DNA from 2 places in the Mesorhizobium shonense genome. Region 2 is predicted to be linked to the other one. Evidence: predicted binding sites of a transcription regulator. Region 2 holds the regulator's gene; the other holds the start of a gene.
What was found. The regulator LexA, encoded in region 2, represses DNA repair genes until DNA is damaged. The targets are predictions, from matches to a motif close to TGTTCNNNNTGTGTTCNG.

Region 1 (15,885 bases), on a different contig from region 2:
AAACGTTTACGGAAAAACGTTTACGGTCATACCGTGGATGCCGTGACGACCGGTCAGGAGGGACCGGACGGGAGGAGCGCTGGATGATGAATGTCGTCCTGGTCGGGTGCGGAGCCATGAGCAAGCACTGGCTCGACGCCGCAAGGCGGATCGACGGGCTTGCCATTGTCGGCCTTGTCGATCTAGACGCCGAGCGGGCGCAAGCGAGGGCGGTCGAATACGGGCTCTCCGACGCTATCATCGGCACCAGCCTCGATGCTGTCCTCGACCAAACCAGGCCCGATGCCGTGTTCGATGTCGTGGTTCCCGCCGCCCGGCGCGCGGTCGCGCTTTCGGCCTTTGCCCACAATTGCCATCTGCTGACCGAAAAGCCGCTGGCCGACAGTCCTGAAAACGCGCGTACCATTGTCGATGCGGCGCGCCGCGCGGGACGCGTCCACGCCGTCGTCCAGAACCGCCGCTATGTCGCCAATGTCAGGCGGATCAGGCGGTTCCTGGACTCAGGCGCCATCGGGGCGCCGACCAGCATCCATGCCGACTTCTTCGTCGCGCCGCATTTCGGCGGTTTTCGCGAGGAGATGGCCCATGTCTTGTTGCTCGACATGGCGATCCACACTTTCGATGCGGCCCGCTATATGGCCGGCGGCGAACCGGCCAGCGTCTACTGCCAGGAGTGGGAGCCGGCCAATTCCTGGTACCGGCAGGGATCCTCGGCCAGCGCCGTCTTCGATCTTGGCAGCGGCAAGGTCTTTACCTATTCCGGATCCTGGTGCGCCGACGGCTTCCGCACCAGCTGGGAAGGCAGCTGGCGCATCGTCGCCCAGCGCGGCAGCCTTTTGTGGGATGGCCATGACGGGCTGAAGGCGGAGGTGGTTGCGTCCGGCCGCGACGGTATCATCGACAAGACCCAGCCGATCGAGGTGCCGCCGCTCGATCCCGCCGATCGGGTCGATGGCCATTTCGGCATCATCAAGGATTTCATGCACGCGATCGAGACCGGCACCGAGCCGGAGACGCGCGGCACCGACAACATCAAAAGCCTGGCCATGGTCTTCGGCGCCATCGAAAGCGCGGAGACCGGACGGCGCGTGGCAATCGCCAAGGAAGCACAATGATGCCAAACCCGCTTCTCGACATCCGGATCGGCACCATGGTGCGGGCGAACCTCGACGACCCGGCGGCCTACATCAGGCAGATCCTGCCGCTCGGCTTCGAGAGCATCCAGCCCTTCTTCTGGCAGACGCTGGGCGGCAAAGATCTGCCGCGGCTTGCCGGCGAGATCCGCGAAGCGATCGGCGATGCCGACGTCACCGTGTCCTCGATCGGCGTGTTCGGCAATCCGCTGGAAAGCGGCGATACCGATCGCGGCGTGCTCAAGGCCTGGGAGACCGTCATCGACCATGCGCATCTGTTCGGCGCGTCCACGGTCAGCGGCTTCACCGGCCGCCTGCGCGGCAAGCCGCTGACCGACAGCCTGCCGCGCTTCCGCGAGGTATGGGGAGCGCTGGCGAAACGCGCCGCCGACAAGGGGGTGCGCATCGCCTTCGAGAACTGCGCGATGGACGGCAACTGGGCGAGCGGCGACTGGAACATCGCGCATAACCCGGATGCTTGGGAGCTGATGTTCAACGAGTTGCCAAACGACAATCTCGGGCTGGAATGGGAGCCTTGCCACCAGCTCGTCTACCTGATCGACCCGATGCCGCAGATCCGCAAATGGGCGCCGCGCATCTTCCATGTCCATGGCAAGGACGCAACGGTGCGCTGGGACGTGATCCGCGAGCATGGCGTATTCGGCCGCCTGCCATTCGTGCAGATGCGCACGCCGGGCTTCGGCGACAGCGACTGGACGCGCGTGATCGGCGAATTGCGACTGGCCGGCTACAGGGGCGCCATCGACATCGAAGGCTGGCACGACCCAGTCTATCGCGGCGACCTCGAGATCACCGGCCAGATGCGGGCGCTGGAGTATCTGAAGCAATGCAGGGGAGGCGCCACCTATCTGCCAAACCCGGTGTGAGGACCTGGCCGGCGGGAGGAGCCGGCCGAGGACTGCAGCGTCACGCCGAAGCGATCGTTGAAAACCCTCCGGTGCGAGGGACAAAAGGGAGGAACGTGCATGAGCATCATGACCAGAAGGACTGTTCTGCGCTCGAGCGTCGTGGCGGCTACCGCGGCACTCTGCGCCTCGATCTCGACCTTGCCGGCCCAGGCGCTCGACGCGCAATGGTGCAAGGACGTCCATATCCGCTTCTTCGTCGGCGGCGCCGAGGGCGACGCTTTCGGCACCATCGTCTATAATGGCGCCAAGCAGGCGGCCGCCGATCTCGGACCGAAGGTCGACTACATATTCTCCCAGTGGGACGCGGAGAAGATGGTGCAGCAACTGCGCGAGGCAGTGGCGGTCAAGCCGAACGGCATCGCCATGATGGGCCATCCGGGCGATGCCGCGATCATGCCGCTGGCCGAGCAGGCGCATAAGGACGGCATCAAGATGATGTACCAGAACGTGCCGGTGACGAAGGTAGTGGCGGCGTTCGGCGGCGGTTATGTCGGCGCGCAGCAGGAGCAGCAGGGCCGCGCGCTCGGCGCCGAGGCGTTCAAGCTCGGCAAGCTCAAGGCCGGCGACAAGGCGATCATGATCGGCCCGTTCGAGAACGAGAACCGCGGCGCCCGCGAGCGCGGCACAGTCGCGGCGTTGAAGGAAGCGGGCGTCGAGGTGATCCAGCTTTCCTCGCCGCCGAGCGGCGAATGGGCGTCCGATCCCAACCTCGCCATTCCGGTGATCACGGCCGCACTGCTCAACCATCCCGACGTCAAGGCGGTCGGCTATCCCGGCGGACAGATGCTCGGCAATGTCGCCACCTACATGCAGGCGGCGGGACGCAAGCCCGGCGACATCTTCAACTTCGGCTTCGACACCAGCCCGCAGATCGTCGAAGGCTTCAAGGGCGGCTGGGTGCAACTCACCGCCGACCAGCAGCCGTTCCTGCAAGGCTATCTGCCGATCTTGAGCCTCTGCCAGCAGGTGGTGCTCGGCCTGGCGCCGATGAATGTCGACACCGGCGCCGGCTTCGTCACGCCGGACAATTATCAGGTCGTCTCCGAGCTGGCCAAGCAGGCATTGCGCTGACCTCCCGAGCTGCCGGCCGGAATCTGTCCCGGCCGGCATGACCGCCGGTGACGCGCCGGCACAACCAAGCGAGGATTGCCATGGCCGAACGCATCATCGAATTGCGCGACATCAAGAAATCCTACGGCCAGGTCTATGCGCTGGGCGGCGTCAACCTCAGCGTCGACCGGGGCGAAGTGGTCGGCCTGATCGGCGACAACGGCGCCGGCAAGTCGACGTTGATCAAGATCCTGTCCGGCGTGGTCAAGCCGACCAGCGGCGAGATTTTGGTGCGCGGCGAGCCGGTCACCGGATGGAGCGCGGCGCGCTCGCGCGACGCCGGCATCGAGACGGTGTTCCAGGACCGGGCCTTGGCCGTGCAGCAGACGATCGTGCGCAACATCTTCATGGGTCGCGAGCTCACCGGCTTCCTCGGCTGGCTGAAGGTCGGCAAGGAGATCAAGGAGGCGAGCCGGCTGATGCGCGAGATCGGCTTCACCTCGAAAGTCTTCACGCCGCAGTCAATCGTCGGCCAGCTCTCGGGCGGGGAGCGCCAGGGCGTGGCGATCGCGCGTGCCATCTACAAGCAGGCTGAGCTGATCATTCTCGACGAGCCGACGACGGCGCTGTCCTTGACCGAGACCGCCAAGGTCTTCCACTTCGTGCGCCAGGTGCGGGCAAGCGGCCGCTCAATCCTTTTCATTGGCCACAACATCCACCACGTCTTCGACATCGCCGACCGCTTCGTGGTGCTCGACCGCGGCAAGGTGGCGCTGACGGCCGACCGCAGCGAGGTCAAGTCGGCCGACGACCTCATCGACTTCATGGAAGACATCGCGCATCCCGACGGCTTGCCGGGGCTGCACGAGGCAGACGGAGCGGAGCAGACAGCGCAATGAGCAAGGCCATGGAACCCGATCTGCAAACGCCTCTGGGAAGGGCAAGCGGCCCGACAGCCAAGGAATCAAGCAAGGAGTGGAGCCATCCCTCCGATCACTGGCTGCGCGGCTTCGTCCTCGACAATCGCGCGGCGCTCGGCTCGCTCGCGGTGTTCATCGTCATGATGGCGATCTTCATGATCGCCAACCCCACCGTCTTCACCACTTGGTATCTCTATAGCTCCGTGCTCACAACGCTCCCCGTGGCGCTGTTCGTGGTCGTGCCGCTGGTCTTCGTCGTCACCTGCGACGAGATCGACCTGTCGTTCCCGGCGACGATGGGTTTCGCCTCATGGGTCTTCGCGCTGGTGGTGCAGGCCGGCTACGATCCGTTCCTCGGCATCGCGGCGGCGCTCGTCACCGGCACGCTGCTCGGCTTCCTGGTCGGATCGCTGGTGGTCTATGGCGGGCTGTCGTCGCTGATCGCCACGCTCGGCATGAATTTCCTGCTGCGCGGCCTGATCCAGATCATCAATGAAGGCAAGTCGACGGCGCTGACCAGCCTTGCCGACAGCTCAGCCTACGCGATCTTCTCCAGCCAGCTCTGGGGCATCCCGGTGCAGATCTTCTGGGCCATCGCCTTCGTCGTCTTTTCCGCGCTGCTCTACAATCGCCATCGCTTCGGCGCGCAGGTGAAGGTGGTCGGCGACAATCCGGACAGCGCCAGGCAGATGGGCATCGACGTCAAGCGCGTGCGGGTCAAGGTATTCGTCTTCGTCGGCATCGGCGCCGCGATCGCCGGCACCTTCTCGGTGATGATCAATTTCACCTGGTGGCCGACAGCCGGCGACGGCTATCTGCTGCCGGTGCTGGCCTCGGTGTTCGTCGGCGGCACGCCGACCTGGGGCGGCATCGGAACGGTGGTCGGCGGCGCGATCGGCGCGGTCACCGTGTCGTTCATCCAGACCGGCGTGGTGGCGGCGGGCCTGAGCGGCTTCTACGTGCAGTTCTTCAACGGGCTGATCATCATCCTGTCGCTGCTCGGCCACAAATGGAACCAGGCGCGGTATCGTTGAGGGGACTGCTCAAACGCCGGTGACGAATCCGTCCAGCACGCGTTTCTGGCCGGCCTTGTCGAAGTCGATGGTCAGCTTGTTGCCGTCGATTGCCGCGATGTTGCCGTTGCCGAATTTCTGGTGGAAGACGCGGTCGCCGAGCTTGAAGGCGGACGGGGTGTCGGCGACGGATTTGGCGACCAGCTCGCCCTCGATGGTGCGGCCCTTCACGCTGGTGCGGCCGGCGCCGTAGCCAGAGTCGGTCTCGCCATAGCCGATGCGCTCGACCTGGTGGCCGGAGCGAGTGCCCCAGTTGCGGTCGGTCGCCTCGGTGCGGTTCGCTTGCGCACGCTGCCAGCCGGGCGTCGCATAGATGTTGGAGAAGCTGCCCTGATCCTTGGCGCCGATATTGTCGAAGCGCGAGGCGCCATAGGGATTTTGCCGGCCGCCGCCACGGCCTGAGGCGAATGAGCCGCCGCCATAGGGATTGCCGTAGCCGCCATAGGAATTGCCGCCGTCGGCGACGTCGACATGGGTCTCCGGCAATTCGTCGAGGAAGCGCGACGGGATCGTCGATTGCCACAGCCCATGGATGAGGCGATTAGAGACGAACCAGATGTGCAGGTTCTTTTTCGCCCTCGTCAGGCCGACATAGGCGAGGCGGCGCTCTTCCTCCAGTCCGGAGCGGCCGCCTTCGTCGAGCGCGCGCTGGTGCGGGAAGAGGCCTTCTTCCCAGCCGGGGAGGAAGACGGTCTCGAATTCGAGGCCCTTGGCCGAATGCAGCGTCATGATCGAGACGGCATCGAGCGACTCGCCTTGCTCGGCCTCCATGACCAGCGCGACATGCTCGAGGAAGGAACGCAGCGATTCATACTCCTCCATGGAGCGGATCAGCTCCTTGAGATTCTCCAGCCGCCCTGGCGCTTCCGCCGAACGGTCGTTCTTCCACATGTCGGTGTAGCCGCTCTCCTCGAGGATGGTCTCGGCAAGCTCGGTGTGCGGCGTGGTTTCCAGCGCCTTCTGCCAGCGTTCGAAATTGGCCGCGACCTCGCGCAGCGCCGCGCGCGGCTTCGGCTTCAGCTCGTCGCTTTCGGCAAGCGTCGCGGCTGCCTCCAGCATCGGGATACGCATGGCGCGCGCCGTATCGTGGATCTGGCGGATGGTGGCTTCGCCGAGGCCGCGCTTCGGCACGTTGACGATGCGCTCGAAGGCGAGGTCGTCGCCGCCGTTGGCGACGACGCGGAAGAAGGCGAGCGCGTCGCGGATTTCCAGCCGCTCGTAGAAGCGCGGACCGCCGATGACGCGGTAGTTGAGGCCGAGCGTGATGAAGCGGTCTTCGAAGGCGCGCATCTGGAAGGACGCGCGGACGAGAATCGCCATGTCGTTCAGATTGTGCCGATTTCCTTGTCTGTCGGGGCGCTGATAGGCCTCGATCGCCTCGCCAACGGCGCGCGCTTCTTCCTCCGAGTCCCAGGCGGCATGGACATGCACCTTGTCGTCCTCGGGGTCGTCGCGGTCGGTAAACAGCGTCTTGCCAAAGCGGCCCTCATTGTGGGCGATGAGATGCGAGGCCGCGCCAAGGATATGCGCCGTCGAGCGGTAGTTGCGCTCCAGCCGGATGATGGTGGCGCCCGGAAAATCCTTGTCGAAGCGCAGGATGTTGTCGACCTCGGCGCCGCGCCAGCCATAGATCGACTGGTCGTCGTCGCCGACGCAGCAGATATTTACGGGGGACGGGCGCCGGTTTCCCTCCCCCTTGAGGGGAGGGTGGCCGGGCGAAGCCCGGTCGGGTGAGGTCCTCGCGGCAGTGCTCGACGCCCTGGCGTTTGATGACTGGGCGGTGCCTTCTGCGGCAACCCCCTCCGCCCGCTTCGCGGGCACCTCCCCCTCAAGGGGGGAGGATTGCGGCCGCTGCGCCAACAGTCGCAGCCACATGTACTGCGCGGTGTTGGTGTCCTGATACTCATCGACCAGGATGTATTTGAACTTGCGGTGATAGTCCTTCAGCACGTCCGGATAGGCGCGGAAGATGCGGATCGGGTGATAGAGCAGGTCGCCGAAGTCGCAGGTATTCAGCGTCTGCAGCCGTTCCTGATAGGCCTTGTAGAGTTGGCGGCCCTTGCCGTTGCCGAAGCTGCGCGCATCGCCTTCCGGAATCTCATCGGGGCCGAGGCCCTTGTTCTTCCAGTTGTCGATCATCTGCGCGAACTGCTTGGCCGGCCAGCGCTTGTCGTCCAGGTTCTCGGCCTGGATCAGCTGCTTGATCAGCCGCACCACGTCGTCGGTGTCGAGGATGGTGAAATCGGATTTCAGCCCGGCAAGCTCGGCGTGGCGGCGCAAGAGCTTGACGCCGATGGAGTGGAAGGTGCCGAGCCAGGGCATGCCCTCGACATTCTCGTCGCCAATCAGGATGCCGATGCGCTGCTTCATCTCGCGCGCGGCCTTGTTGGTGAAGGTGACGGCGAGGATCTGCGAAGGGTAGGCCCTGCCGGTGGCAAGGATGTGGGCGATGCGCGTGGTCAAGACCCGCGTCTTGCCGGTGCCGGCGCCGGCCAGCACCAGGACCGGACCCTCAGTTGTTTCGACAGCGAGCCGCTGCTCGGGATTGAGGCCGTTGAGGTAGTCGGCCGCGCGGTTCTGCGCGCTGCGGGCCGCCATGGCGCGCGCGGCAATGCCGGACGGGGCAGCGGGCCGCGCATTCGGTTCGTCAAAGAAGGGCATGTCTTCCGAAAAGCCGGACATCGCCCCGAATGTAGTGATTCGGCGGCGAAAGGCCAGAAGTGTCTACGTTTTGTTCCATTTTTGCGCTGCTCCGGTTCGCTTGACAGGCGCTGCCGGTGAGGGAAAGCTGCCGACAGGGCAGGGACGGCATGCCGTTGCCTGAGAGGCGCCGCAACCGCGCAACAGTCGAAGGAGTATCGTCTTGGCTGTCACCATCACCTCCCTCGTCCTCCTCCTCATCGGCCTGGCGCTTGGCGGCGGCGGCATCTGGTTGGTTTCGCTGGGCGGCAGCTGGTACTATGCGATCGCGGGTCTCGCTTTCCTGGTCACCGCCTTTCTTATCTTCCGCCGCAGGTCGACGGGGCTCTGGCTCTACGCGGCGTTTGTGCTCGGCACGCTATGCTGGGCGGTGTGGGAGATCGGCTTCGACTGGTGGCAGCTCGGCCCGCGCGGCGGCATCATTGTGCTTGTCGCACTTTGGCTGCTGACGCCATGGGTCAGACGAGCGCTCAAGGGCCCGGACGGACGCGCCCCGTTGATCCTGGCGGTGCTGGCCTCGCTCGCGGTGGCCGGTTATTCGATGACCGTCGACCCGGAAGACATCGGCGGCACGCTCGACACCGACAAGGTGACGCCGACTGCCAATCTCGGCGCCGATATGTCGGCCGGCGAATGGTACTTCTACGGCCGCACGCCGTTCGGCCAGCGCTATTCGCCGCTCGACCAGATCACGCCCGACAATGTCGCCAGGCTGCAGCCGGCCTGGACCTACCGCACCGGCGATGTGAAAGGTCCCGACGACATCGAGGAGACAACCTACCAGGTGACGCCGCTAAAGATCGGCGATTCGCTCTTCATCTGCACGCCGCACAATTTCGCCATCGCCGTCGATGCCGCAACCGGCAAGGAGAAATGGCGCTACGACCCGAAGATCAAGGTCGACAGCAATCGCCAGCACCAGACCTGCCGCGGCGTATCCTACTACGCCGACGCCAAGGTCGCGACCGGACAGCCTTGCGCCGCGCGCATCTATCTGCCGACGTCGGATGCGCGGCTGATTGCGCTCGATGCCGCCAACGGCCAAGTGTGTCCGTCCTTTGCCGAAGGCGGGACGCTCAATCTGCTTGCCAACATGCCCTATCCGAAGTCCGGCTATTATTACTCGACCTCGGCGCCGCTGATCGTCGCCGGCAAGATCATCGTCGGCGGGGCGGTCAACGACAATTATTCGACCGAGGAGCCGTCGGGCGTCATCCGCGCCTACGACGCGGGCACCGGCGCTTTGCTGTGGAACTGGGATTCAGGCAATCCGGACCAGACGACGCCGCTGCCGGCGGGGCAAAACTACACCAACAACTCGCCCAACATGTGGTCGACAGCGAGCGCCGACGAGAAGCTTGGCCTGCTCTACCTGCCACTCGGCAACCAGACGCCCGACCAGCTCGGCATGGGCCGCAGCGCCAACGTCGAGAAATTCTCGTCCTCGATCACGGCGCTCGACCTCAACACCGGGCAGTTGCGCTGGGTTCGCCAGCTGGTGCATCACGACTTGTGGGACATGGATGTGCCGGCCCAGCCGACGCTGGTCGACATCACCTCGGCCAGCGGCGCGATCGTGCCGGCGCTGATCGGGCCGACCAAGCAGGGCGACCTCTATGTGCTCGACCGGCGCAGCGGCGAGCCGATCATTCCGGTGAAGGAGATGCCGGCGCCGGGCGGTGCGATCGAAGGTGACCACGCTTCGCCGACACAGCCGGCCTCGGACCTGTCGTTCAATCCCAAGCCGCTGACCGGCGCCGACATGTGGGGCATCACCATGTTCGATCAGCTGCTGTGCCGGATCGAGCTTAGGAAACTGCGCTACGAGGGACGCTACACGCCGCCCTCGCTGCAGGGCTCGTTGATCTATCCTGGCAATTTCGGCGTCTTCAACTGGGGCGGCGTCGCGGTCGACCCGGTGCGGCAGGTGATGTTCGGCATGCCGACCTATCTCGCCTTCATTTCGAAGCTCATTCCGCGCGCGGACGTGCCGCCGCCGGGCGACAACACCAAAGGCAGCGAGCAGGGGCTCAACCGCAACGAGGGCGCGCCTTACGCGGTGGTGCTGAAACCGTTCCTGTCGCCGCTCGGCATTCCTTGCCAGGCGCCGCCCTGGGGCTATGTCGCCGGCGTCGATCTCAGGACCGGTCAGATCGCCTACAAGCATCGCAACGGCACGGTCTACGACATGACGCCGCTGCCCCTGCCGTTCAAGGTCGGCGTTCCCGGCATCGGCGGGCCGATGATCACGGCGGGCGGCGTCGCCTTCCTGGGCGCGGCGGTCGACGACTATCTACGCGCCTACGATCTCACCACCGGCCGACAGCTCTGGCGGGCAAGGCTGCCGGCGGGCGGGCAGTCGACACCGATGACCTACACGGTCGGCGACGGCCGCCAGTTCGTGGTCATCGTTGCCGGCGGCCACGGCTCGGTCGGCACCAAGCCGGGCGACTATGTGATGGCCTACACGCTGCCGAAGTAGTGAAGCTGCGCCCGTCCGTTCAGAGGCCCAGATGGCCCCTCAGGCTGGGCACCTGGCCGAGCACCTGGTTGGTGAGATCCGGGCCGGCGGCTGCCTCGGCCTGCTTGATCAGGGTCTCGCCGGCCTGACGGATCTGCGCCATGTCGAGGCCGGACTCCTTAAGCACCGCGACGCCGTTGATCAGCGCGCCGGCCTTTTCGCCGAGCACGCCGCCAAGCGCGCCCTGCAGCGACGACAGCAAGCCGCCGCCTGAACCGGGCGCGGCGCCGGCGGCCATCACATCATATTTCTGTGCCAGCGCATCGGCGCCGGGGATCTTATCGAAGAACGAAGAAATGCTGGTGCCTTCCGCTTCGTGTTCAAGCACGGAGAAAATGGTGCCGACGACCTTCTCGGTGGTTGGCTGGTCGAGTCCTGCCTTTTGCGAGACGGTGTTCAAGATGTCCTGGACGTTCATGGCATTCCCCTTTTTGTCGCATGGATTGGCGAGCAGCATCGGCAGCCTTCCTTGCTTATGTGACAGCTCCATCAAGGCTTTCGGAAATGACCAAAATGTGATGGCTCGCCCCCAAGGTGCTCATCGTGCTGCGACGCATGCGTTCGGGCGCACCAAATCGTCATCCGTCCGTGACTGGACCGTGCAAGCCTCAACCCTATCTTGCGCGTCAACCCTGTGTGGACGTCGAGGAGAGCCATGACCAAACGTGCCAGCAAACCCATCATCACCCAGGCGATGATCGATGCCTATGACGAGTACACGCATCTGACCCTCGACCGACGGCGCTTCATGGAGCAACTGACCAGCCTCGCCGGATCGGGCGCGGCGGCCGCGGCGATCGTGCCGATGCTGGCAGCGAATTCGGCCAAGGCGGCGGTCGTTGCCGAGGACGACCCGCGCGTGAAAGGCGGGGACGTCACGTATCCCGGCAGCAACGGCGAAATGAAGGCCTATCTGGTCAACCCGGCAGGTCAATCCGGCAAGGCGGGAGCGGTCATCGTCATCCATGAGAACAGGGGGCTCAACCCGCATATCCGCGATGTCGCGCGGCGCGTGGCGCTGGAAGGTTTTGTCGCGCTGGCGCCTGATTTCCTGTCGCCTCTCGGCGGCACGCCCGCCGACGAGGACAAGGCGCGCGACATGTTCACCAAGCTCGACGCCAAACAGGTCGCGGCCGACGGTGTAGCTACAGTCGCGTACCTCAAGGCTTACCAAGACGGCAACGGCAAGGTCGGCGCGGTCGGCTTCTGCTGGGGCGGCGGCACTGTGAACACGCTCGCCGTCAATGCGCCGGACCTCAGCGCCGGCGTGGCCTATTACGGCATGCAGCCGAAAGCCGAGGACGTGCCGAAGATCAAGGCCGCATTGCTTCTGCACTATGCTGGGCTGGACGAACGCATCGACGCCGGCATCGATGCCTACAAGAAGGCGCTCGACGCCGCGCATGTCGAATACACGGTCTATGTCTATGACGGCGTCAACCACGCCTTCAACAACGACACCTCGGCCGCCCGCTATAACAAGAAGGCGGCCGATCTCGCCTGGGGGCGGACAGTCGCGTTTCTGAAAGAGAAGCTGGCCTGAGGTGTGTTGATATTCAGGTGAGCCCGGCCTGCGAATGGCGGCTTCCTGCGCTTCCGGTGCTCACGTACTTGAAGTACGCTCCGCTCCGGTTCTCGGAAACCACCATTCTCGGCTCGGCCTGACCTGAATCTCAACACACCTCGACGGCGCCGGATCACTCCTGCGCCGGCTTGTGCATGGCAACGCCTGCCACAACCAGTGCGATGCCGAGGCAGTCGGTGAGGCTGGGAACCTGCCTGAGCACGATGATGCCGATCAGCGTCGCGGTGAGCGGCAGGAGCGAGAGCATCAGCGCGAAGCTGGCGCGCGGCAGCCGCGCCATGGCGAGCTGGTCGCAGATATAGGGGATGACCGAGGAGCAAACGCCGACGCCGATGGCGGCGATCAAAAGCTGTGGCGCCGAGAAGGCCGGCAGCGCTTGGTCGAAGCCGATCGGCAGCACGACGAGGAAAGCAATCGCCATGGCGGTGCCGAGGCCGGCAATGCCTATGCCGGTCTGGGCGATGCGGTGGCCCAGCACGATGTAGCCGACAAACAAGGCGCCGTTCAAAAACGCCCAGAACAGGCCGATCGGATCGCTGGACCATTTGATATCGATCAGCAGCAAGGTGCCGGCGACGGCGATGGCCAGCGCCGCGAAATTGCGCCGGCTTCTAAGGCCGACCAGCGCCACGCCGATGGTGCCGACGAATTCGATCGCGGCGACCAGCGAAATCGGCAAGCGGTCGAGAGCCAGATAGAACGCGCAGTTCATCACCGCCAGGCAGGCGCCGAAGGCCAACAGCAGGAGCCGTGCCGAACGGTCGGCCCGGGCGAAGACGGTCCATGGCCGGGTGAGCGGCGCGAAGATCAGCGCCGCAGTGGCGATGCGCAGCCAGGCCATGCCGAGCACGCCGATCTGAGCGAACAGCAGCACTGCGAAAGCCGGCCCAAGATAGTGGAAAATCGCGCTGACGCAGAACCAGACATGCGGCGGCAGCGCATTGGCCAGTCCGGCGAAGGCAGGGCGCGCAGCGTCGGTGCCGCCAGCGGCTCGGTTTGTCGTGCGAACTTGCACTTCAGAATTCATGGGATCATTATCGCAGGCAAACTTAGCGATTTATATGGGCGATTAATGGCTTTGACGGCCGGTCACTTTCTGAAGAAAGAGGATTCTCTTGAAACGCCTTCGAAATGAAAATGCCGATCTGGATGTTGCGGACCTGAAGATCCTGCGGCTTCTGGAAAAGGATGCCCGCACCAGCACGGCGGAGCTGGCGCGCGCGGTCGGGCTCTCGCCGCCGAGCGTGGCCGAACGCATCCGCAAGCTGCAGGAGAACGGCGTGATCGAGGCCTACACGGTGAGGATCGATCCGGCGGCGCTCGGCCTGAAGCTGTCGGCATGGCTGCGGATCAGGCCGGTGCCCGGGCAACTCGCCGTCGTGGCCGGGATCATCCGCGACCTGCCGGAAATCGCGCAATGCGACCGGGTGACCGGTGAGGATTGCTTCATCGCGCTGGCGCATGTCGGCTCGGTGGCCGAACTGGAGCGGGTGATCGACAAGATCATTCCCTATGCGATGACCAACACCGCCATCATCCAGTCTTCGCCGGTCGAGCCGCGCTCGCTGCTTGGCAGTTTAAGGCAGCGCTGAGGGCTCGGTGTGACCGCGCTTCATGCGCGCCTGCCTCAGGATCGCGCGCCAGCGGATCATATCGAAGGGGATAGGCTCGTTGTTGTTGGCGATGTGGAAGATCTCGTTGTCGACGTTCTTCAGCGATCGCCAGAAATCATAATCGGTGATGCGCGGATCGGCCGCCAACCGCTCCACTTCGATCTTGATGTCGGTTTTCATGCACTGTCCTCGCGCCGCATTCCGCCTGCCGCCCGCGCGTAAACCCGGTGCGGCGGTTTTCGAACGCGCCACTGAGTCGTTCAACGGGCTCGAATGGCTTGTTCACGTTAAAACCTTGGTAAGGTTAACGCGGGCGCGTCGGGTTTCAAGCGCTCTTGCGTTTGATGCCGATCGAGCGGCCGGCGCGCTCCGGCATCGGCAGCGCCGCATGGGCCGCGCGCATGGCTTCAACCCGCGCCATCACATCGGCCGGGAAGGGTGCGACCTTCGGCCCGGCCATATCGACATGCAGCGCAAGCTGCTCGGACGTCGCGGCCAGCCAGCCGTCGACATGGCGGATTTCCTGATAGGCCCTCAGCCGCTTCTCGTCGTGGTCGATCAGCTGGAACGAGACCTTCACCTTGTGGTCGAGATGGAGCTCCTGCACATAGCAGACGTGGACTTCGGCCGTGTAGATGGTGAGGCGGCGTTCCTGGGCGTAGTTCGGCCCCATGCCCATCAATTCGAAGGCCTCGTCCGAGCAGCGGTCGAACAGCACGTTGTAATAGGCCATGTTGAGATGGCCGTTATAGTCGATCCAGTCCTTCTCGATCGCCATCGGCTTGGAAATGATAGGCGCGGGCATCGTCATCTGGTTTTCCTCGATCGTCGCTGGACAGGGGCGTGGCTGGTGAGGTTCTCGTTGTTCTGGTGCAATTCCGGACGGAAAACCGCTTCGCATTTTTCCTGGAATTGCTTTAGGCATCATCCATAGCTCCATAGCAAGAGCGGCCGCTGGTCCATTCGCGGAGGAATTCATGGCTTTGAGCGACCTCAATCCCGTCGAACGCAACGAGGAAGGCATCGCCACGGTGCTCGGCATCCTGAAGCAGCGCTTCGGCGAGCGTTTTCAGACCGGCGAGGCGATCCGCGGCCAGCACGCGCACACCACGACCTATATCCCGACACAGGCGCCGGACGGGGTCGTCTTCGCCGAAACCACTCCGGAGGTTCAGGAGATCGTGCGCGCCTGCGCGGCGCATCGCGTGCCGGTCATCGCCTTCGGCGTCGGCTCCTCGCTCGAGGGCCACACCAATGCGCCGGGCGGCGGCATCTCGATCGACACCTCGCGGATGAACCGCATCCTTTCGGTCAACCCGCAGGATCTCGATTGCACGGTCGAGCCCGGCGTGACGCGCGAGGACCTCAATCGGCACCTGCGCGACACCGGCCTGTTCTTCCCGATCGATCCCGGCGCCAACGCCTCGCTCGGCGGCATGGCGGCAACGCGCGCCTCCGGCACCAACGCCGTGCGCTACGGCACCATGCGCGAGAACGTGCTGTCGCTGACGGCGGTGATGGCGGACGGCGAGGCGGTGACGACCGGCAAGCGGGCGAAGAAAAGCTCGGCCGGCTACGACCTGACGCGGCTCTTGGTCGGCTCGGAAGGCACGCTCGGCATCATCACGGCGCTGACGCTCCGCCTGCAAGGCATTCCGCAGGCGATCTCCGGCGGCGTCTGCCCGTTCCCCAGCCTGGAGGCCGCCTGCAACACGGTGATCGCGACCATCCAGATGGGCATTCCGGTGGCGCGCATCGAACTGGTCAACGCGCTGCAGATGCGGGCGATGAAGAATTATTCGAAGCTCGATTACCCGGAAAGCCCGTGCCTGTTCGTCGAGTTCCACGGCAGCGACGCGGGCGTCGCCGAGCAGGCCGAGATGTTCGGCATGATCGCGGAGGAACAGGGCGGCGGACCGTTCCTGTGGACCAGCGTCGCCGAGGAACGGACAAAGCTCTGGAAGGCGCGGCACGATGCCTATTGGTCGTCGCTGACGCTGCGCCCGGGGGCCAAGGGCCTGTCCACGGACGTCTGCGTGCCGATCTCACGGCTCGCCGAATGCGTCACCGAAACCGAAGCCGACATCGCGGATATGGGGCTGGTAGCACCCATCGTCGGCCATGCCGGCGACGGCAATTTCCATGTGCTGGTGCTGATGGACCTCGATAACCCCGAAGAGATCGCGCTCGCGGAGAAATTCGTCGCCAGGCTCAACATGCGCGCGATCGCTATGGACGGGACCTGCACCGGCGAGCACGGCATCGGCCAGGGCAAGGTCGGCTTCCTGCGCCATGAGCTCGGTCACGGTGTCGACGTCATGCGCACGATCAAGCAGGCGCTCGATCCGCTGAACATCATGA
Region 2 (15,885 bases):
GGCGCACAGAATTCCGCCCGAGATGAAGGCAGGGTCGCTGGTGACAGGCTATGCCCGGCTCTTGCCGCCGACCGGACCGGTCCGCCCCGAAAGTTATGACTTTTCCTTCGATAGCTATTTTTCCGGCATCGGCGGCAGCGGCTTTTTCCTCGGTGACCCGAAAGTCATTTCGACAACCGATCCGGCCGCTGGGGCGAGCATCACCTCGGCGATCGAGAACGCGCGCGAGGCGATTGCCGGTCACATCAGAAGCACCGTCGGCGGACCCGAAGGCGAGATTGCCGCGGCGCTGATCGTCGGCATTCGCGCCGGCATCCCCGAAGACATCAACGAGGCGATGCGGCGGACCGGAATCTACCACATCATCTCGATCTCGGGCCTGCACATGGCGCTGGTCGCCGGCACGATCATGCTTCTGCTGCGCGGCGCCTTCGCGTTGTTTCCGGATTTCTCTTCGCGGCGCCCGGTGAAGAAATATGCAGCGGCCATCGCGCTTGTCTCGATCGCCGCCTATCTCGTCATCTCCGGCGTGGTGGTCGCCGCCGAGCGAAGCTTCATCATGCTTGCCGTCATGCTGGTTGCCGTGCTGTTCGACCGCGCGGCGCTGACGATGCGCAACCTGGCGATCTCGGCCGTCGCCGTCATCCTTGTGTCGCCACATGAAGTGGTCGGCCCAAGCTTCCAGATGTCGTTCGCCGCAACCGCCGCCCTTGTCGGCGCCTATGCCGGCTGGGCCGACTACCGCGCCAGCAAGGAGAGGGCGCCGCCAGCAAAGCGCTCGTTCCTGCGGTTCCTGTCGCGAAAGCTGGCGGTCGGAGCGGGTGGCGCCGCCATGACGTCGATCATTGCCGGAAGCGCTACGGCGCTGTTTGCCATCTGGCATTTCCAGCGCGTCTCGCCGCTCAGCCTATTGGCCAATCTGGCGATCATGCCGATCGTTTCGTTAATCGTCATGCCGTTTGCCGTCCTAAGCGCGTTGGCGATGCCATTCGGCATCGATGGTCCGTTCCTCTATTTGATGGGCAAGGGCCTGACGGCGATGATCGCGATCTCGGCGTGGATTTCGCAATGGTCGCCAGTCGATGCCGTAGGGCTGATCTCGATCCAGTCGGTGCTGCTGGCAACGATCGCGCTCGTCATCGCGACTATGGCGACCACCTGGCTCAGGCTGGCGGCCGTTCCTTTCGCTCTGGCCAGCCTGTTGACGATCCCGCAGGTGCGCACGCCGGACCTTTTGATCTCCGAGGACGCGCATCTGGTGGCCATGCCGATCGGCGGCGGCGAACTCGCCATCAACCGTGCCCGCTCCAACGAATTCACCACCGACAACTGGAAACGGGCGCTGAAGGCCGAAGCGATCGTGCCGCCGGAGACGTTCGCCAAAGACGCGCTCGACATAGCCGATCCCGTCGACCTGCCGCCAGGTTCGCCGTTCTATTGTACCGGTGATCTCTGCATCGGCCGGCATCCTTCCGGTGCGATCGTCGCGTTGGCGGAAAACCGCAACAGTGCCAGGCCGGCCTGTAGCTTTGCCGACCTCATCGTCATAAACGACGCCACGGCCTATAATCCTTGCCGCGATCCACGGGTTCTCGTCGTCACCAAGCGCCAGCTCGCGCGTGACGGCAGTGCTGCCGTCTTCTTCGACCCGCAATCGGCAACGGCGCGACCAGCCATTCAATATGCAGTCGAAAAGCCCTATCGCCCCTGGCATGAGCAGCGAAGCTATTCGCGCGAGGCGAGGGGCCTGCCGCCTTACAAGCGGCCCGAGAAGCCAGAGGCCAAGCCGCAACCAGCTCAGTAGCGGCGGATCAGCCCGACCAGCTTGCCCTGAACCTTGACGCGATCGGGTCCGAAGATGCGGGTCTCATAGGCCGGGTTGGCGGCCTCGAGCGCGATCGAGGCGCCCTTGCGGCGGAAGCGCTTCAGCGTCGCTTCCTCGTCGTCGACCAGCGCCACCACGATCTCGCCCGGGCTCGCGGTGTTGGCGTTGCGGATGATGACCGTGTCACCGTCGAAGATGCCGGCCTCGATCATCGAGTCGCCCTTGACCTCCAGCGCGTAATGCTCGCCGCCCGCGATCATATCCGGCGGCACTGTGATCGAATGCGTCTGGTGCTGGATGGCGTCGATCGGCACGCCGGCGGCGATGCGGCCCATCACCGGAATGGACACGGCCGAAACGGCATCGTCGTCATTGCTGGGCGTTGGCGCGCGCGAGGGCGCCGCAGGCTTGATCTGCCGGCCGAGATTGCCTTGGCCGCCCTGGATGACGCTCGGAGAAAACTTCCTCGCCGCATTGAGGCCGGGCGCGATCGAATCGGGCAGGCGCAGCACTTCCAGTGCGCGCGCCCTGTTCGGCAGCCGGCGAATGAAGCCGCGCTCTTCCAACGCCGTGATCAGCCGATGGATGCCCGACTTCGAGGCTAGGTCGAGCGCCTCCTTCATCTCGTCGAAAGACGGCGGAATGCCGCTTTCCTTGAGCCGTTCGTGGATGAACATCAGAAGTTCATGTTGTTTGCGCGTCAGCATGGCAGCCCCAACGGGTCCTGAAACCAGAATCAGAAAAACAAACCCAGAACAAACACTATCTGTTCCAGTTGTGTTCCGCAACCGTTTAAAGTTTAGTGAATGTGTTGACGTTTTGTTCAGCGTAACATCAGAACGCTGCATTCGTCGCCGACCTCGGCCGCCGGGGCGAGGGGCTGGCGCACGATCAGGCCGTTGGCGTCGGCCAGCATCTTGAGCATAGAGGAATCCTGGATGCCGAACGGCGTCGCGACCAACTGTCCGGCGTCCTCGCGCACGACGGCCCGCACATAGTCCTGCCTGAGATCGTTGGCGTGCATTGCGGCAGCCAGCCGCGCAGTGCGGATGTCCTGCCGGTAGCTACGGCCGCCGAGACGCGCCAGAAGCGGCTTCAGGAACAATTGCGAGCAGACAAGGCTTGCCACCGGATTGCCGGGCAGGCCGATGCAGCGGATGTTGCCAAGCCGGCCGAACATCAACGGTTTGCCGGGGCGCATGGCGATCTTCCAGAAATCGAGCTGCATGCCTTGGCCGGTCAGCACGTCGTGGATCAGGTCATGATCGCCGACCGACGCGCCACCGAGGGTGACGATGACATCGGCGCCCGCCTCGACGGCCTTTCCGACCAGAGCCGCAATCGCGTCATGGCGGTCGGCAGCGATGCCGAGATCGAGAGCGCGCGCGCCAACCGACTGCGCGGCCGCAACGACGCCATAGGCATTGGACGAGATGATCTGGTCGGGGCCGAGCTCGCTGCCCGGCGGCAGCAATTCGTCGCCGGTGGCGATGATGGCAACCAGCGGTCGGCGCACCACGGTGAGGCTTGGATGGTTGGCCGACGCCGCCAACGAAAGCGCCGCTGGATCGAGCAGGCGGCCTTTTTCGAGCAGCACGTCGCCTTTCAGGAAGTCGAGACCGGCTCGCCGGATGTTGCGTCCTGCGGACGTCGGCTCGGTCACCTCGATCTGGCCGCCGCCGAGGTCGCGGACATTTTCCTGGATGACGATCGTGTCGGCGCCTTCGGGGAGCGGCGCGCCGGTGAAGAGGCGCACGGCCTCGCCCTTGCCGACGATGCCGGTAAAGCCGCGCCCGGCCGGCGCCATGCCGATCACGGAGAGCCGCGCCGGCACCGAGCCCACATCCGCAAAGCGTGCGGCATAGCCGTCCATGGCCGAAGCATTGAAGGGCGGCTGAGTGCGCAGCGCCACCACCGGTTCGGTCAGAGCCCTATCCGCCGCGTCGGCCAACGGTATGCTTTCGCCCGGCAGCGCAGTCGCGCCGGCCAGCAAGCGCTCGAGCGCCTCGGCGACCGGAAGCAGTGCCATCTTAGGATTCTGCCTTGTAATCGCCCGACTTGCCGCCGGTCTTCTCGACCAGCCTGATGCCGGAAATCACCATGGCGCGGTCCGCCGCCTTGGCCATGTCGTAGATGGTGAGGCACGCGACCGACGCCGCGGTCAGCGCCTCCATCTCCACGCCCGTCTTGCCGGTGACGCGGGCAAGCGCGGTCACCTTCAGGCCGGGCAGCGCGCGGTCGGGCTCGATATCGACCGCAACCTTGGTCAGAAGCAACGGGTGGCAGAGCGGAACGAGTTCATGCGTCTTCTTGGCCGCCATGATGCCGGCGATGCGCGCGGTGCCCAGCACGTCACCCTTCTTGGCGTCGCCGGCCAGGATCATCTCCAGCGTTTGCGGCTGCATGGTGACAAAACCTTCGGCGATTGCGGTGCGCGTCGTCTCGGCCTTGTCGCCGACATCGACCATGTTGGCTTCGCCCTTGGCGCCAAGATGGGTGAGGGCTGCCATCTCAAACGGCCTCGGCCGGCGCCTTGCCAGTCAGCAGAAGCGAGGTCGCGGCCGCCACATCGGCCTGCCGCATCAGGCTCTCGCCGACGAGGAAGGTGCCGATCCTGCTCTTTTCCAGCCGACGGCAATCCTGATGGGTGAAGATGCCGCTTTCGCTGACCAGCAGCCGGTCCGCCGGCACCATGGCGGCGATCCGCTCGGAAACGTCGAGGCTGGTCTCGAAGGTTCGCAAATCGCGGTTGTTGATGCCGATCAGCCGCGACGAGAGGCAAAGCGCGCGCTCCATCTCCTTCTCGTCATGCACTTCGACTAGCGCGTCCATGCCGAGATCGAAGGCCGTCGCTTCGAGCTCGCTAGCCAGCGCATCGTCGACGCTTGCCATGATGATGAGGATCGCGTCCGCGCCCCAGGCCCGTGCCTCGTAAACCTGGTACGGATCGAACAGGAAATCCTTGCGCAGTGCGGGCAGGCTGACGGCGGCGCGTGCGGCGGTCAGGAAAGCGGGCGCGCCCTGGAAGGACGGAGCGTCGGTCAGCACCGAAAGGCAGGCCGCTCCGCCCTGCTGATAGGCCCTGGCGAGCGCCGGCGGGTCGAAGTCGGCGCGGATCAGGCCCTTGGACGGGCTCGCCTTCTTGATCTCGGCTATCAGCGCGAAGCCGCCGGCCTTCCGTTTGGCCTCGAGCGCCGCGAGGAAGCCGCGCGGTGGCTCGGCATCCTTGGCCTTCGCCTTGATCTCGGCAAGCGGCACGCTGAGCTTCGCCGCGGCGATCTCTTGGCGCTTATAAGCTTCGATCTTGCGCAGGATATCGGACAAAGTTCTAACCGTTCGAGATTTCGATGAGCTTGTCGAGCACCGCGAGCGCCCGGCCGCTGTCGATGGCTTGCGCGGCGGCTTCAATGCCGTCGGCGAGCGTCGTCGCCTTGCCCGCTACCACCAGCCCGGCGCCGGCATTCATCAGCACCGTGTCGCGATAGGCGCCGGCAGCACCGCCCAGCATATCGCGTAATGCCGTGGCGTTATAGGCCGCATCGCCGCCGCGTAGCTCTTCCTTGCTGTGCCGCTTCAGTCCCACCGCTTCCGGAGTGAGCGTGAAGTTGCGGATTTCTCCGCCGGCGAGCTCGGCAACTTGAGTCTCGCCGGTGGTGGTGATCTCGTCGTAGCCGTCGCCATGCACGACCCAGGCGTGATCGGCGCCAAGCGCCTTCAGCGTCTCGGCCACCGGCGTGATCCATTCCGGCAGGAAGACGCCGACCATCTGGCGGCTGACGCCGGCCGGGTTGGACAGCGGTCCGAGCAGGTTGAAGATGGTGCGCGTGCCGAGCTCGCCCCGGATCGGGCCCACATGCTTCATGGCAGGGTGATGCGCCGGCGCGAACATGAAACCGACGCCCGCCTCGTGGATGCAGCGGCTGATCGTTTCCGGCGGAATGTCGATCTTGACGCCGAGCGCCATCAGCACGTCGGCGGAACCGGTCAGCGAGGAAAGGCCGCGATTGCCGTGCTTGGCGACCGGAACGCCGGCCGCCGCAATGACGAAGGCCGAGGCGGTCGAGATATTGACCGAGTGCGAGTTGTCGCCGCCGGTGCCGACGATGTCGATGGCGCCGAGCGGGGCTTCGACGTGCAGCATCTTGGCGCGCATCGTGGCGACCGCGCCGGAGATTTCGCTCACCGCCTCGCCGCGAACGCGCAGCGCCATCAGGAAGCCGCCGATCTGGCCCGGCGTCGCGTCGCCCGACATGATGATGTCGAAAGCCTCGCGCGCTTCCTCGAAGGAGAGCGCACTGCCGGTGGCGACCTTGGCTATGTGTGTCTTGAGAGCGCTCATCGGGTCTGTGCCTGGGAAACGGCGGACGGATCGATGCGAACGTCGTATTGCGACTGCAGTTGCGCCACCAGCTGGTCGAGCAGGTCGTCGGACATGCCGGCGCTGAAGGATTTCTGCGCATCGTCGGGAACCGAGCTGCCATCGGCGCCGGCCGGCTCGAAGACTTCGGCGACCTTGAACAGGATCTGGCCATCGCCGGTGGGCGAGGGGATCAGGCCCGTGCCGCCTTCGCCGACGCCGAACATGGCCGCGGCGCCTTCCTTGCCGAAGTCGGCATCGTCGGCTTCCCGCTTCAAGCCGCGCTTGGTCTGCTTCTCGAGCTTCAGCTCGCCCGCGATCACGTCGAGCGTCGTGCCGGCCTTCAGGCGCTTTTCCAGCTCCTCAGCCTTCGCGTCGAGCTGCTTGTCGGTCTCGGCGGCCGTCCAGTCGGCCGCCACCTTCTGGCGAACCTCGTCCAGCGTGCGGTCGCGCGCCGGCGTGATCGACTGGACTTCATAGAAGACGAAGCCGTTGTCGGCGGTGGTCAGGCCTTCGTTTTCCTGGTTCGGCTCGGCCTCGAAGACCGCCTTGATGAGATCGGCCGATTGCGGCAGGTCGTTGACGATCGTGCCGTCCGGCCGCTGGCCGGTGCGGTCGATGGCGTCGATGGTGACGACCTTGAGCTTCAGCTTTTCGGCGGCCTGAGCAAGCGAGGCGCCCGAAGCGCGGGTGTCTTCATAGCTGTCATGCACGTCGAGCAGGATGCGGCTAGCCTCGCCGAGCGCCAGGTCCTTGCGGATCTGATCCGACACTTCCGAAAGCGCCTTCACCACTTGCGGCTTGATCTCGGTGACGCGCAGCAGCACCGGGCCGAAGGCGCCCTGGACCACCGGGCTGACCTCGTTGACATTGAGCGAGAAGGCCGCGTCGGCCACCGCCTTGTCGGCGATCTTGTCCTTGGCCAGCGTGCCGAGCAGCGTATCGGCCTGGGTCTTGCCTTCGGCGGTGACGATCTTGTCGAAGGTGGCGCCGGTTTTCAGGGAATCATATGCCGCCTTGGCCGCATCCGGCGTCTTGAACACCAGCTGTTCGATGGTGCGCATTTCAGGCGTGGTGTAGCGCGCCTTGTTCTTGTTGTAGTCGTCGGCGACTTGGCTGTCGGTCACCGCCGTCGGGTCCATGATGTCCTGCGGCTCCAACCGGATATAGGAGAATTTGCGGTATTCCGGTGCGGCGTAGTTCTTCTTGTTGGCTTCGAAATAGGTTTTCAGCGCGCTGTCGGACGGCGCTTCGATCGGCTGCACCAATGTCTTCGGCAGGACGAGATAGTCGATCGTGCGGTCCTCGCCGCGATAGAGCGCGACCGCCTTCAGGAAGGTCTGCGGCGCCTTGAGGCCGTCGGAAATCGCCTCGACAATCTGCTGGCGCTTGGCCACCTGAGAACGATTCCTGAGATAGTCTTCAGGTCGTATACCGAGCTCGCGAAGCCTGGCCTCAAACACCCGGAGATCGAACTGGCCGCTTGGGCCCCTGAAAGCTGGTTCTTGGTGTGTCAATTCGGCCAAGCTGTCCTTGGAAAAGCCAAGCCCGAGCTTGCGGGCCTGCTCGTCGAGCACGGCGCCCGAAACGAGCTGCGCCAGAACCTGGTTGTCGAGGCCGAGCAGCTTGGCCTGCTCCTGCGTGATGCGCTGGCCATATTGCTGTGACAAAAGGTTGATCTGGCGATCGTAGGCGAAGCGGTATTCGTTGATCGAAACCGTCGTGCCGCCGGCCGTGATCACCGAATGATGACCGCCCAACGTTCCTGACAGGCGCCCGGAAATGCCCCAGACGGCAAAGCTCACCACCAGGAGGGACAGCAACGCCTTCGCGACCCAGGTGCCCGCCGCGCTTCTCAATAAACCAAGCATGCCTACTTCCGATTTTTGCGCATTTTCGCATGCGCCGAGTCTGAAACAAGCGCAATAGCGTCCTTCCGGGCCACTGTCGATTGCTTTGTGGCCTGATTTTGGTAGTGAGGGCGCTGCCTTATGTCGCCTGGAGAACCTGACCCCATGACCCCTGGAATCCGTCCGCTCGTCGCCGGCAACTGGAAAATGAACGGCACCAGCGCCTCGCTCAACGAGTTGAGGATGATCGGCAACGGTTTCATGAGCGGCCTCGATGCGGAGACGGAAGCGCTGGTCTGTGTGCCGGCGACCTTGCTTCACCAGGCTGCCGAGATCCTTTCGCGCACGCCCGTCCGCGCCGGCGGCGAGGATTGCCACCCCAAGGAAAGCGGCGCCTATACCGGCTGCATTTCGGCCGAGATGCTGAAGGATGCCGGAGCCAGCCACGTCATCGTCGGCCATTCCGAACGCCGCGAGCAGGGCGGGGAGGACGACGCTATTGTCCATGCCAAGGCGTCGGCCGCATGGCGGGCAGGGCTGGTGGCCATCATCTGCATCGGCGAAACGCGCGCCGAGCGCGAGGCAGGCGCGACGCTCGATATCCTGTCGCGTCAGCTCGACGGGTCCGTGCCGCCGAGCGCCACCGCCGCCAACACCATCATTGCCTATGAGCCGGTCTGGGCGATCGGCACCGGCCTGACGCCGACCGCAGCCGACGTCGCCGAGGCGCATGCGCATATCCGCGGCAAGCTCACCGCGCTGCTCGGCGATGCCGCGGCCAAGATGCGCATTCTCTATGGCGGTTCGGTCAAGCCTTCCAATGCGGTGGAACTGCTTGGCGTCGAGAATGTCGATGGCGCGCTGGTCGGCGGCGCAAGCCTGAAGGCGGCCGACTTCCTCGCCATCGCGGAAGCCTATATGAACGTTTCATAGCCGCGGCCCGAGGTGGCAGGGAGGCGGCCGGGCCGTTGCAAAGGCCGTCTTGCTTCCCATATTCCGGCCGCAGGCTTGGAAATGCCATCAAAGCATTGTAAGGAGCCGCCTCCAAATCACCGGTCGTATGCGCGGCCGCGCAAGGCCTCGCCAGGATAAATTATGGAAACCGTACTGATCGTCGTTCACCTCATGGTCGTGCTCGCCCTTGTCGGCGTGGTGCTGCTGCAGCGCTCCGAAGGCGGCGGTCTCGGCATCGGCGGCGGGTCCGGTTTCATGACGGCGCGGGGCGCCGCCAATGCGCTCACCCGCGCGACCGCGATCCTGGCCGCGGCGTTCTTCGTGACCTCGCTTGCGCTCTCCATCCTCGCCCGCTACGGCGAGAAGCCGATCGACATCCTCGACCGCGCGCCTGCCGGCGGCGTGCTCAACCAGTTGCCCGGCGCCAACGGTCCGGTGGGTGGCTCGCAGCCCGCAGCGCCGGCCGGCGGCACCACGCCCGCGGTTCCGTCGGGTGGCACGACAACGACCACTCCGCTGTCCAGTGGCGGCGCGACCACGGCTCCGGCCACCGCTCCCGCCACGCCGTCGCCCGCGAATCCGACCACGCCGCCGGCCGCGAATGGCATCACCTTGCCGGTCACCCCGCAGGTTCCGAACCAGTAGCCGGGCAAGCATTGCCGCCGCGATCTGTTGTTCTTTGAACACAGTCGCGGCAAATGCTGCTTGATCACGAAGATTCAACCGGGCGTAGCCTGTCGCTCAGCTTGAGCGGCCTACGGCTAATCGATTATAGATTGCGCGCGGCACTTTCGGCGTCCTTGGGGGGCGCCGGGCGACGCCGTGGGCAACTAGCATAGAAAATCGGATCTTCGCCATGCAGCTTCGCAGCTTCATCCTTTTGGGATTCTGTGCCGTATTCGGCATGGGGTCCGCGGCCTTTGCCTCGCCGGCAAACCTGGCCGCTTCGCCGTCGGTCGAGAAGACCGACGCAATTCCCGTCGTTGCCAAGAGCGACGCATCGCAGCTGAAGCTTCTCAAGAAGAAGAAAAACCCGACTTCGGACGATCTCGCGCAGATCAAGAAGCTCGAGGCCAAGATCGTGGCCGACAAGGAAGCGGCCAAGGAAAAGGCGCTCGAAGCCCGCAAGCTGGCGATGCGCGAGGCGGCCAAGGCCAAGGCCGACGCGGCTCGCCAGGAATGGCTGGCCAAGAAGGGGGCGGCAGCATCGTCGGAAGTGGCCGACGCCAGGCCGGTGAAGAAGACCGTCAAGATCATCGCGCCGCTCGAGCCCCTTGCGCCGATTGCGCCGATCCAGACCGACGAACCAATCTCGGATGAAGCCATGAACATCGCGGCCACCGGCAACAACGGCGAGCTGCGCAGCGAGCAGCCGGGACAAAAGCAGACCAGCGGTGGCGGGCTGTTCGCCGGCCTGTTCGGCGGCCAGTCGGTATCCTCGATCAGCTATCTTCCCGAGACCCGCGCGCTCGATTCGGCGCTCGCCAGGAAGGATGCCAAGAGGCCGTTCAAGGTGAAGCCGGAGTTTGTGCCGCAGGACGTTACGTTCACCGGCTATGAGCCGGGCACGATCGTCATCGACACCAGCGCGCGCCGCCTCTACCTCGTCGAATCGTTTTCCACCGCACGCCGCTATGCCATAGCGGTCGGCCGCGAAGGCCTGCAGTTCAAGGGCACCGTGGCGGTCGGCGACAAGCAGGAGTGGCCGCGCTGGATCCCGACGCTCGACATGCAGAAGCGCGAGCCGAAGCACTATGGCCAATACAAGGACGGCATGCCCGGCGGCGGCGAGAATCCGCTCGGCGCGCGCGCCATCTATCTCTATGACGGCAAGAAGGACACGCATCTGCGCATCCACGGCACCATTGCGCCGCAATCGATCGGAACCAGCGCCTCCAACGGCTGCTTCCGCATGATCAACGAGCACGTCATGGATCTTTACAGCCGCGTCAAGATCGGCACCAAGGTTGTTATTATCTGACGACAAGGTCGTTACCTATATAACGACCCAGTCGTCATCATCTGACGCGTTCGAACAACTGCCGAAAGGGCCGGCACCGCCGGCCCTTTCGTTTTGACATAAGCAAATCGCCTGTCACGGGCACCGGCGCCATCTTGGGAAAAAGCCTTCGCGGCGGTTTTTTCTCTGGCGGAATCAATCAGGCCGCGTTAAGCGATGACTCCCATGGCGCGATATGTATTCATCACAGGCGGCGTGGTTTCCTCACTCGGAAAAGGCATCGCCGCAGCAGCTCTTGGGGCTCTTCTGCAGGCGCGAGGCTATCGCGCGCGGATCAAAAAGCTCGATCCCTACCTCAACGTCGACCCTGGAACGATGTCGCCGTATCAGCATGGCGAAGTGTTCGTGACCGACGACGGCGCCGAGACCGATCTCGATCTCGGCCACTATGAGCGCTTCACCGGCCGCTCGGCCAACCAGCAGGACAACATCACCACCGGCCGCATCTACAAGAACATCATCGAGCGCGAGCGGCGCGGCGACTATCTCGGCGCCACCGTGCAGGTGATCCCGCACGTCACCGACGAGATCAAGCATTTCGTCCTCGACGGCAATGACGACTACGATTTCGTCCTGTGCGAGATCGGCGGCACGGTCGGCGACATCGAGGCGATGCCGTTCCTGGAGGCGATCCGCCAGCTCGGCAACGACCTGCCGCGCAACAACGCGGTCTATGTGCATCTGACGTTGATGCCCTATATCCCGACGGCGGGCGAATTGAAGACCAAGCCGACGCAGCATTCGGTCAAGGAATTGCGCGGCATCGGCATCGCGCCCGACATCCTCTTGGTGCGCGCCGACCGGCCGATCCCCAAGGAAGAGCGCAGAAAGCTTTCGCTGTTCTGCAACGTGCGCGAAAGCGCCGTCATCCAGGCGCTCGACGTGCCGCATATCTATGACGTGCCGATGGCCTACCACCAGGAGGGGCTCGATTCGGAAGTGCTCGCTGCCTTCGGTATCGATCCGGCGCCGAAGCCGCGCATGGAGCCGTGGCAGGCGCTCTCCAACCGCATCCACAATCCCGAAGGCGAGGTGACGATTGCCGTCGTTGGCAAGTACACAGGGCTGAAGGACGCCTATAAATCGCTGATCGAGGCGCTCTCGCATGGCGGCCTCGCCAACCGCGTCAAGGTCAAGCTCGACTGGATCGAGAGCGAGATTTTTGAGAAGGAAGACCCGACGCCGTGGCTGGAAAAGGTTCACGGCATCCTCGTTCCCGGCGGTTTCGGCGAACGCGGCTCGGAAGGCAAGATTCTCGCCGCGAAATTCGCGCGCGAGCGCAAGGTGCCTTACTTCGGCATCTGCTTCGGCATGCAGATGGCCTGCATCGAGGCGGCGCGGTCGCTGGCCGGCGTCGAGAAGGCCTCGTCGACCGAGTTCGGCCCGACCGGGGAGCCGGTCGTCGGCCTGATGACCGAGTGGCTGAAGGGCAACATGCTGGAGAAACGCAGGGCGACCGGCGACCTCGGCGGCACCATGCGGCTAGGCGCCTATCAGGCCGAGCTCAGCAAGGGCTCGAAGATCGCCGAGATCTATGGAGACACCCAAATTTCCGAGCGCCACCGCCACCGCTACGAGGTCAATGTCGACTATAAGCAGCGGCTCGAGGATTGCGGCCTGGTCTTTGCCGGCATGTCGCCCGACGGCGTGCTGCCGGAGACGGTCGAATATCCTGACCATCCCTGGTTCATCGGCGTGCAGTACCATCCGGAATTGAAGAGCCGGCCGCTCGAACCGCACCCGCTGTTCGCGAGCTTCATCTCGGCCGCGGTGGAACAGTCGCGGCTCGTTTAGGCCGTTGGCTGGCGGATCAGCCATGCAGACCTATGTCGCGCTGCTCTACAGCATTCTCCTCAGCGAGGGGCGGCGCCTCGTCATGTCGGACCTCAAGGCGATGGCCGAAGGCCTAGGGCTGAAAAATGTCCGCACGCTGGTGGCGACGGGCAATCTGGTCTTCGAGACGCGGTCGACCAAAATTTCCGCCCTCGAACAGCGGCTGGAGAGGGCCTTCGAAGAGACTTTCGGCCGCCATGTCGACATCATCGTGCGCGGCGCCGAAGATTGGCTGAAGCTCGCGACTGGAAATCCGTTTCCGGCCGAATCCGCGGCCACCGGCGATCAGGTCGCTGTGCGCGTCATGCGCGAGCCTGTACCGACGGATGCCCTATCCGCGCTTCAGGCCCGTGCTGCTGAAGACGAGAAGGTGCTTTTGGTCGACGGCGATATCTGGCTGGTGTTTTCGCGCGAGAGGCCAAGCTCTCGCCTGCTTGCAGCCGCCAATCATAAGCGCTTTGGCATCGGTACTTCGCGCAACTGGAACACGGTGCGCCGGCTGGCCGAGATAGTCCGGAATTAGCCAGATGGAGAGGGGGCGGCTTTCGCCGCCCCATTTGCTTCAGGCCTTCGCCGTCCGCGCTCCAGCACCCAACGCCATGGTGCGCAGCACGTAGTAGACCGCACCGGCGATCGCCACGCCGAAGAACCAGCCGTAGACGCCCCACCATGACGGCAGCCAGCTGGTGAAGTTCGGCAGGATCGAGGAGAAGATCGCGCCGATACCGGCGGCGATGAAGGCGTTGACGTGCCAGCCCCCCTGGAAGCGGAACTCGCCGTCTTCGCGGTAGAGCGCCTCGACGTCGACCTCGCTTTTGCGGATCAGGTAGTAGTCGACCATCATCACGCCGAAGATCGGCCCCATCGTCGCGCCGATGATGTTGACGAAGGAAGCGGCACTGCCTTCCCAAGGCGCGAAGGGATAGAGCACCAGTGCGATAAGCGCTGCGATGTAGCCGCCCTTCTTGAAGTCGATCTGGCGCGGGAAGACGTTCGAGAAGTCGAAGGCCGGCGAGACGAAGTTCGCCACGACGTTGATGCCGAGCGTCGCCACCGCGAAGGTCAGCGCCGCCAGAGCCGCCAGGAACCAGCTGTCGAATTTGGCCGAGATCTGGTCGGGATGCAGCAGCACCTCGTGATAGACGTCGTAGGCGGCGATCGTGGTGACGCCGGCGACCAGCGAGAACAGGATGAGGTTGACCGGCAGGCCCCAGATGTTGCCCTTGCGCAGCGATGCCTTGTCGGGCGCATAGCGGGCAAAGTCGCAGAAGTTGAGGTAGAGCGCCGAGAAATAGGTCACCCAGATCGCCGCCACCGCGAACAGCGCCGTCCACGAACCCGGCTCGCCGGGCACGCCGGCGTCCTTGGTCTTGTCGAGCAGCACGTCCATCGGGATGTCGCTGGTGAAGGCGAAGGTACCCGACTTCACGCAGAGATAGATCGCCAGGATCAGCATCATCACCCACACGGCGGGGCCGGCCCAATCCTGGAAGCGGCGCACGGTTTCCATGCCCTTCTGGATGATCAGGAGCTGCAGCGCCCAGATGACGACGAAGCAGATCACTTCCAGGGTGGAATGGCCGAGGAGGTGCGAGGTCTGGTTGAATTCGTTGAACCATGGCAGCCGCGTCAACAGCGCGACGATCGCACCCGATGCCGCAGCCGTCTGCGCGCCGTACCAGAAGCAGGCGACGACGGCGCGCACCAGCGCCGGGATGTTGGCGCCCCAGATGCCGAAGGAAGCGCGGGCGAGCACGGGGTAGGGCACGCCGGTCTTCACGCCGGCATAGCCGACGAGGTTCATCAGGAAATAGATGATCAGCGAGCCGATGCCGATGGCGATGATGAAGTTGACGAAGCCGCCGCAGAACAGGAACAGACTTGCGGCGAGATAGTAGCCCCAGAGGCTGTGGACGTCGGATGTCCAGACGTTGAAGATCGAAAACGGTCCCCAGTTCCTGACCGTTGCCGGAGCCAGATCCTCGTTGTAGAGGCCGGGCGATGCGCCTTGTATGGTCATTGCAAGTGTTCCCCTTTTGCAAAACGCGCCCTCACGCGTTAACCGTCGAGGTTAAGCCTGACGCTGGGGAACCGGCAAGCAATCCATTGGCCGGCTTTCGCCTTAAAGACATTCAATGAGAATGGCCCTTATCGCTGACACTGATCTCATCATTGCCTGAGTCGGCGAGGGCGTTTTCGCCGCAGATCGGCGGTTCCAAAATTTTCAAGCGGCAACCAAATTTGTTTGGAACTAATCCACAGGATATGCGTTTATTGCGGTTCGGCTGCTCTGCGGTCGAACCGGGAGGAAACTATGGATCGCTTGCATTTCTTTACCCCAGTGCGGATTGCGCGTGGGCAGGGATACCCCTTGGAGGAAGTCGATAGCGTCTCCGAAGCGATGGTGTTCCTGCGGAAGTGGCCAACGGGAAGACGCGGCCCCGTTTATCAGTGCGCCGTGAATTGCTGTTCGGCGGCGATGTCGGGCAAAATGTCGGCCGAGGAAGCGAGAAAGGCCTTTGTCGGCTTTGCCCGCATCACCCGGCTGCTTGACGACGACATGGCGCTGCCGCTGGGTGGCCCGTCCACGGACAATGTCTACGCCCTGAGGCGGTAGCTCCGTCGCCCCCGCGGCTGCTGCTGACAAATGCGATGATGAGGCGTTGGCTTATGGCCGACGCCGGCCGCCTTTTTTTTCGTCCGCGTGCCGCCCTGTTGTTTCAATTCTCCCTGAAAGAGCGTGTGAGCGAGGCCTGCAGCGGCGCCAGCATATAGTCGAGCAGGGTATGTTCCCCGGTCAGGATCATGACTTCCGCCGGCATACCGGGCGACAGCCGGATGTCGTGCAGATCTTTAAGATCGGCCGTGTCGACCTTGACCTTAGCGAGGAAATAAGGCTCGCCGGTCTTCTCGTCCGTCAGCCGGTCGGCCGACACCGACGTAAGCAGGCCATGGATTTGCGGCAAATGCCGGCTCGGATAGGCTGTCAGCACCACGCGGGCGGGCATGTCCGGATGCACCACATCGATATCCGTGGGCCGGATTC

Region 1: a site for LexA is predicted at 7,838-7,855, ahead of ABID26_RS15335 (ATP-dependent helicase). Genes of this name have one in related genera too.

The regions. Positions count from the first base shown of each region.
Region 1 is NZ_JBEPLM010000005.1:111,867-127,751, reverse strand. It holds gene ABID26_RS15360 (Gfo/Idh/MocA family protein) at 84-1,115, shown strand; gene ABID26_RS15355 (sugar phosphate isomerase/epimerase family protein) at 1,112-2,020, shown strand; gene ABID26_RS15350 (substrate-binding domain-containing protein) at 2,120-3,133, shown strand; gene ABID26_RS15345 (ATP-binding cassette domain-containing protein) at 3,214-4,011, shown strand; gene ABID26_RS15340 (ABC transporter permease) at 4,008-5,066, shown strand; gene ABID26_RS15335 (ATP-dependent helicase) at 5,076-7,787, opposite strand; gene ABID26_RS15330 (glucose/quinate/shikimate family membrane-bound PQQ-dependent dehydrogenase) at 7,969-10,287, shown strand; gene ABID26_RS15325 (hypothetical protein) at 10,307-10,744, opposite strand; gene ABID26_RS15320 (dienelactone hydrolase family protein) at 10,982-11,869, shown strand; gene ABID26_RS15315 (EamA family transporter) at 12,024-12,938, opposite strand; gene ABID26_RS15310 (Lrp/AsnC family transcriptional regulator) at 13,027-13,503, shown strand; gene ABID26_RS15305 (hypothetical protein) at 13,489-13,704, opposite strand; gene ABID26_RS15300 (thioesterase family protein) at 13,850-14,335, opposite strand; gene ABID26_RS15295 (FAD-binding oxidoreductase) at 14,502-15,885, shown strand, end outside.
Region 2 is NZ_JBEPLM010000003.1:94,279-110,163, forward strand. It holds gene ABID26_RS09825 (ComEC/Rec2 family competence protein) at 1-1,804, shown strand, start outside; gene lexA (transcriptional repressor LexA) at 1,798-2,532, opposite strand; gene ABID26_RS09835 (molybdopterin molybdotransferase MoeA) at 2,649-3,854, opposite strand; gene moaC (cyclic pyranopterin monophosphate synthase MoaC) at 3,856-4,335, opposite strand; gene trpC (indole-3-glycerol phosphate synthase TrpC) at 4,337-5,149, opposite strand; gene trpD (anthranilate phosphoribosyltransferase) at 5,154-6,164, opposite strand; gene ABID26_RS09855 (peptidyl-prolyl cis-trans isomerase) at 6,161-8,053, opposite strand; gene tpiA (triose-phosphate isomerase) at 8,198-8,965, shown strand; gene secG (preprotein translocase subunit SecG) at 9,128-9,631, shown strand; gene ABID26_RS09870 (L,D-transpeptidase) at 9,843-10,967, shown strand; gene ABID26_RS09875 (CTP synthase) at 11,163-12,800, shown strand; gene ABID26_RS09880 (DUF1697 domain-containing protein) at 12,823-13,362, shown strand; gene ABID26_RS09885 (NCS1 family nucleobase:cation symporter-1) at 13,402-14,859, opposite strand; gene ABID26_RS09890 (DUF982 domain-containing protein) at 15,154-15,456, shown strand; gene ABID26_RS09895 (HlyD family type I secretion periplasmic adaptor subunit) at 15,560-15,885, opposite strand, start outside.